2 regions of the Romboutsia ilealis genome follow, and region 1 is predicted to be linked to the other one. Evidence: a T-box and tRNA genes for the amino acid it is inferred to sense, from the RefSeq annotation. Region 1 holds a T-box; the other holds one or more tRNA genes.
What was found. The T-box of region 1 lies ahead of pheS (phenylalanine--tRNA ligase subunit alpha). A T-box ahead of a tRNA ligase gene usually reads a tRNA of that ligase, here a tRNA-Phe.
Positions count from the first base shown of each region.

Region 1 (3,438 bases):
TCACCAGATGAAGAACTTAAAGCAGGAAGTATACTAGTTGTGATTGGTCAAAGTAGCAATATAAGTAGTATTACTTCTGAAAATAAAGATATAATTAGGAGAAAGTAGTTATGTCTATGATAATAACATCTAAAGATAATGATAAAGTAAGATACACGAAGTCATTATTAAAGTCAAAAAATAGAAATAAAGAATCAAAATTTATAATAGAAGGATATAGAATATTAACTCTTGCGATAGAATGTAAAGCTAAGTTAGATTATGTATTTATAAATGAAGATTTTGAAAAAAAGCAAGAACATAAAGAATTTTTAGAAATACTTAAGAAAAAAGATATAATGGTATATAAAACTACAAATAAGATTTTTGAAGATTTAACAGATACTGAAAATACTCAAGGGATAATAGGTGTAGTTAAATTTAAACAAAGAACACTAGAAGAAAATTTAACTGATGAAAGTAGATTTGTACTAATATTAGATAGAATACAAGATCCTGGTAATATGGGAACGATAATAAGAACTGCAGATGCTGCTGGAGTAGATACAATAATTGCATTAAAGGGATGTGTAGATATATATAATCCAAAAGTAATAAGATCAACTATGGGGTCTATATTTGATATGAATGTAATTCATGCTACTCAAGAAGAAGCATTAAGGATACTTAAGCTAAAGAAATTTGATATAGTATCTAGTTACTTAGATACAAATAATTATTATAATACGGTGGAGTATAATTATAAAACTGCACTAGTAATAGGTAATGAAGCTAATGGAATAAATGAAGAATTAGTATCAAAATCAGATGTATTGGTTAAGATACCTATATATGGTAAGGCAGAATCTTTAAATGCAGCTATAAGTTCTGCAATACTGATGTATGAGATAAAAAAATACTTAGTTTAAAAGTTGTTAATTATACATTTTATATGTTATAATTATCTAAAAATATATTTTAAAATACAATGAAAGAGAAAAGTATTTTGAATCAACTTAGCACAGAGAGAAGTATCAAGGCTGAAAGTACTTTATAAGAATTCAAAAGAAGTTCCCTCTGGAGTATTAAAGCTGAAATTAATAGTAGGCTTTAACGTTAAAACGCGTTAAGTTTATTTGAGGTGGTTTAAAATTTATAATTTTAGACTACTAGGGTGGTACCGCGAAATAGTAGCCTTTCGTCCCTAGGTTGGGATGAAGGGCTTTTTTTACGCTTAAGGGTATTATAATACTTAAAAAAATGCGGATAAATTTTGAATGTAAGTAATATCAATAAATTATTTTGAGCGTAAAAAAGATTTTGAGCAACGGACGAAGTCGTTGGCGACATGAGCGAAGCGAATTTTTATGTAAATAAATAGTGAAAGGGTGATATATAGTGCAAGAAAAATTACTTAATTTACAAGAAGCGGCTTTAAATGAAATTAAAGATACTTTTAGTATAGAAGCTGTGGAAAACCTAAGAGTTAAGTACTTAGGTAAAAAAGGTGAAATAACTGCTATACTTAAAGAAATGGGTAAGTTATCAGCAGAAGAAAGACCAGTTATAGGTCAAGTTGCTAACAAGGTAAGAGAATCTATAGAAGGAAGTATATCTTCAAAGAAAGAAGAATTAAAAGCTATAGAAAAGCAAAAGAAATTAGCTGAAGAAGTTATAGATGTTACTATGCCAGCTAAAGCTGTTAAAGTAGGAAAGAAACATCCTATATCTCAAATAATAGATGAAGTAAGTGAAATATTTATGGGAATGGGATTCTCTATAGCAGAAGGTCCAGAGGTTGAAACTGTTGAAAATAACTTTGATGCATTAAATGCACCAATAGATCATCCATCAAGAGATATGAGTGATACATTCTATATAAATAGTGAATTATTACTTAGAACACAAACATCTCCTGTTCAAGTTAGAACAATGAAGGATCAAGAGTTACCTATAAAAATAATAGCACCAGGAAGATGCTTTAGATTTGATGCTCCAGATGCTACACATTCTCCAATGTTCCATCAAATAGAAGGACTTGTAGTTGGAAAAGATGTAACAATGGCTCAATTAAAAGGAACATTAGATATGTTCGTTAAGAAGTTATTTGGAGAAAATACAAAAACTAAATTTAGACCACATAACTTCCCATTCACAGAACCAAGTGCAGAAGTAGACGTTACTTGCTTTAAGTGTCAAGGCGCTGGATGTCCTATGTGTAAACAAGAAGGATGGATAGAAATATTAGGTGCAGGTATGGTTCATCCAAACGTACTTAGAAACTGTGGAATAGATCCAGAAGTTTATAGTGGATTTGCTTTCGGTATGGGTGTAGATAGAATAACTATGCTTAAATACGAAATAGATGATATAAGATTATTATTTGAAAATGATATGAGATTTTTAGATCAATTTTAATTAGGAGGGTTTGAATATGTTAGTACCTTTAAAATGGCTTAGAGATTATGTTGACATAGATATAGATACACAAGAATTTGCTGATATGATGACTATGACAGGTTCAAAAGTTGAAAAAGTAGATTTCTTTGGAAAAGAAACAAATGGAGTTGAAGTATGTAAAATACTTGAAATAGAACAACATCCAGATGCTGATAGATTAAAAGTTACAAAGGTTGAAGTTGCAAACGGAGAAATACTTCAAATAGTAACTAATGCTACAAATATAAAAGTAGGAGATTTTGTACCAGTTGCTAGAATAGGTGCAGTACTACCTGGAGATTTCAAAATAAAGAAAGGCAAGTTAAGAGGAGTATTATCAGAAGGGATGTTCTGTGGTGCTGAAGAATTAACTATACCATCTGCATTTGTTGAAGACCATAAAAAAGATGGAATATATATACTAGATCATCAAGATTCATTTGAATTAGGAATGGATGTAAGAGATGTTTTAGGAATAAATGATGCACTAATAGAATTTGAAATAACTTCAAACAGACCAGACTGTAGATCTATAATAGGTATAGCTAGAGAAGCTGCTGTTACTTTAGGAAAAGAATTAAAATATCCTGAAATAAAAGTTCAGGCTTGCGATGAAGAAATGTCATTTGAAATAGATATACAAACAGATTTATGTAAAAGATACTGCGGTAGAGTAGTTAAAGATGTTAAAGTAGGGCCATCTCCATACTGGATGCAAAGAAAACTTATAGAAGCTGGAATGAGACCTATAAGTAACATAGTGGATATAACAAACTACGTTATGTTAGAGCTTGGACAACCACTTCATGCATTTGATTTAGATGATATAAAATACAATAAAATGACTGTTAAAATGGCAGAAGAAGGTGAAAAGTTCACTACATTAGATGGTGTTGAAAGAACTTTAACATCAGATATGTTAGTTATAGGAAATAAAGATAAGACATTAGACTTAGCAGGTATAATGGGTGGAGAAAACTCAGAAATAAAAGATACAACAACTTCTATATTTATAGAAGG
Region 1 is NZ_LN555523.1:2,184,433-2,187,870, reverse strand. Features, by position in the region: gene CRIB_RS10305 (potassium channel family protein) at 1-108, shown strand, start outside; gene CRIB_RS10300 (TrmH family RNA methyltransferase) at 111-908, shown strand; T-box leader at 959-1,188, shown strand; gene pheS (phenylalanine--tRNA ligase subunit alpha) at 1,378-2,397, shown strand; gene pheT (phenylalanine--tRNA ligase subunit beta) at 2,414-3,438, shown strand, end outside.

Region 2 (3,438 bases), 1.2 Mb from region 1:
ATTTATTATTTCCAGTCTTATATATATATTCATATTTATTTAAATATGAATTTTTTGCCTCTCCTATTTTAAAGTATATAATATCTTTAAACATAAAAAATAACTAAAGGTTCTAATGATATAAATTGTCTAGATAAGCTTAGTGTTGCATCTCTAATCCTTTGTCTTTTCTATAGCTCTAATGAATCTTTTCCTATCTCTAAAAAGTTTTATAAAAAATAGACCAATAGAATAAGAGTATATTTACTTCTAAATATTTCAATATAAAATACTATTTTGTGATACTTTTTTAAAAATAGTATTTTATATTGACAAACATTATTTTATCAGACTATACTTTAATTAAAATGTAAAATATAAGGGGGATTTTATGGGGAAATATAATAAAATGTTAGTGGTTACATTAAGTTCTTTAATGGTTTTTTCTAATTTAGGACAAGTATTTGCAGATACAGTTAAGGATAATATTTCAACTGAATCTAAAGAAGATAGTGATTTTAGAGCAAAAAAACATAAAGAATTTGAAGAGATTTTTAAAATAGAAATGGATGAATTAAGAGATATTCAAGCTAGAAATAAAATGAATTTATTATTAAAATCTGAATCAAAATTAATATCTGAAGCTAAGGATAGTGAGCCAATTATAGAAAGTGAAAAAACTATAGATGGTGAATTTTATAAACTTACAGTATATCCTAATGGTGTTTATAAGCAAGAAGGAATATATGGAGGCGTTGTTGAGGAAGTATTAGAAGAAGATGATTCTATTTCACGTGCAGTTACTGGAATTACAGGTGGAAGTACGACATCAGGCAGTGGTTATGTTAATGGAACGAATAGAATTGCATACTCTAATTTATATGCTACAGCTACTCAAAATACACTACAGGGTCATACTATACAGGTTACATTTTCATATAGTCTTGTTAATGGTGGATATGATAAAATAACAAAATATGCATTAGGACCTAATCTGCTTGGAACACAGGATGCATATAAATATGGAGCAAAGTTAAGTGAAAATTCATCAGGGTCAGCATATGTAAAATATAGGTATAAAGGAAGAACATATAGTGGAGCAAGTAGTTCTATATTCAATGATTTTGAGTTCGGGATATATGTAGGTAACGATAAAATAACATTAAAAAGTTCTCTGTTATAAGAAAGATTTAAAATAAAATGAGTTCTAGTAATATAATTAATGATTGTGAAAAATTATTAATTCATATAAAAAAATGTTGTAATGCCATGGATATTGATGGTTTTGGTGATGCAGGGGTTATAGGGTATTTTATAAGACTTCCTTTTAAAAAAATACATCGGAGACATTTTGCAAAAATCCAACTATATACAACAGAAATAATCGAATATATTAAAGTTAATAAAATTGATATAAAAATTGAAAGTTTTGAAGAATTTCAAAACTCTTCAATAATATATGATCCTAAACAAATATCAATCTTAGGATATGCTCAATACGAATATAGAACTAAATACTTAGAAGATTTAAAAAATAAAACTAAAGAATTGATAAAGATAATAGAATCAAACGAAGAAAATAAATAATAAAAAAAAGCACTTACTTATGTAAGTGCTTTAACTGGTGCCCAGAGGCGGAATCGAACCACCGACACGGGGATTTTCAGTCCCCTGCTCTACCGACTGAGCTATCTGGGCTTATGGCGGAGAGGGTGGGATTCGAACCCACGGTGCGATACCGCATCACTGGTTTTCAAGACCAGCTCCTTAAACCACTCGGACACCTCTCCATACATGTTTTTACAAATAATACTATATCATATATTTTTTTACTTTTCAATATATTTTTATAAAAATTTTATTACATAATAATATCTATCCACTAGAATTTTAAAAAAAAATATCATCTATCTTATTATTTTTAAATAAGTAATTATAAACTGCACCTATCTTACCTGAATCATTATAAAACTTGCAAGTTTCTATATTAACAAATTCAATAATTCTTTTATCTATTTCATACAATCTAATTTTTATATCATCAATCAACCTTATCTGTTTACTAACTCCCCCTCCTATTAATATAGCTTCTGGATTAAATGAATATACTAAATTATATATAGTCAAAGCTAAATGATTAATCCATTTATTATATACGTCTATAACCTTTTCGTCATTATTTTCAATCATATCAAATATCTTTTTACCATCTAACATTTCTCTTGGCATAAATTTAGCCCTCGCTACACTATTAACTAATGCTTTCATAGATGCATTTTTATTTGATGTATATTTCGGCGTATTATGTCCTACTCCATCTACAATCATATATCCAAACTCTCCAGCCATAAATCTATTACCCTTGTATAATTTATTATCTATTATTATACCTCCACCAATACCTGTTCCTATCGTCATAACTAAGAAGTCTGAATACCCCTTACCATTTCCCATCCATTTTTCTGCTAATGCTACACAATTGGCATCATTTTCTATTTCAATATGTTTTCCACACTTTTCATAAATTATTTCTTTTAAATTTTTATTATGAAGAGGATATATAGACCCTGCATCTAGTATATATCCTGTATTAGTATCAATAAATCCAGGCATGCTAATCCCTATTCCATCTACGTCTTCATTTTCATTTATAATATTTAATAATGTATTAATAAATCTATCTAGCGTTATCATAGTAGTTTTTACTTTACCACTACTTAATTCCATTCCATCTTTATTAAATACTCCATATTTTATAAAGGTTCCCCCTATATCTATACCTAAATATTTTTCCATATTATATATTTTTCACCTCTAACTTCTATGTTATCTTATAAAAATTCGCTTTACTCATGTCAACAACTATATGACACCCTCTACCGCTTAAAACAATGTATCTATGAAGCATTTATCACATCCATTGCTTGAGCCACTGCGTTGTCGAAGCATTTCAAAGCATTATTTTTGAAGATCTAAAGTAGTTTATATTACCTCCATTAATAAATTCTCCATATTTTTCATATTATAGTTAACTTTATACGTAAAAAATAACTTTTATATTTATATTATAACTCTTCTTTATAATATCCTTCTATTTTTATATAAGTTTTATATTCTTTATGTTTTAATAAACTCAACATAATTTTAAATTTATTTTATACATTATATATTGTTATTTATTTTTTTAAATTTAATACTTGAGTTGGTATTTATGCCTATTATTACTTAAATAATTTTTGTATTTTTCCTAATAATAAATATTACAGATATATTATTTGGAGGGTTAACATAATGAAAAATAAACAGCCTAAATTTAATAGCAATAGTGATGTAAAAATGTCTTGTACTACTAAGAAAAGACTAGAAGGAACTTGCCCAGAATTTAAAAATGATTGCGGGTGCAAAGAAGATAAAAATAAAAAATATACTAATCAATTTAACTAAAAATTAATAATTTAA
Region 2 is NZ_LN555523.1:794,361-797,798, reverse strand. Features, by position in the region: gene trxA (thioredoxin) at 1-33, opposite strand, end outside; gene CRIB_RS03780 (hypothetical protein) at 371-1,162, shown strand; gene CRIB_RS03775 (hypothetical protein) at 1,180-1,566, shown strand; tRNA gene CRIB_RS03770 (tRNA-Phe) at 1,602-1,677, opposite strand; tRNA gene CRIB_RS03765 (tRNA-Ser) at 1,681-1,769, opposite strand; gene CRIB_RS03760 (ROK family protein) at 1,870-2,775, opposite strand; gene CRIB_RS03755 (hypothetical protein) at 3,271-3,423, shown strand.
Region 2: it has a tRNA-Phe gene. The T-box ahead of pheS (phenylalanine--tRNA ligase subunit alpha) is inferred to sense a tRNA for this amino acid. The anticodon was not compared.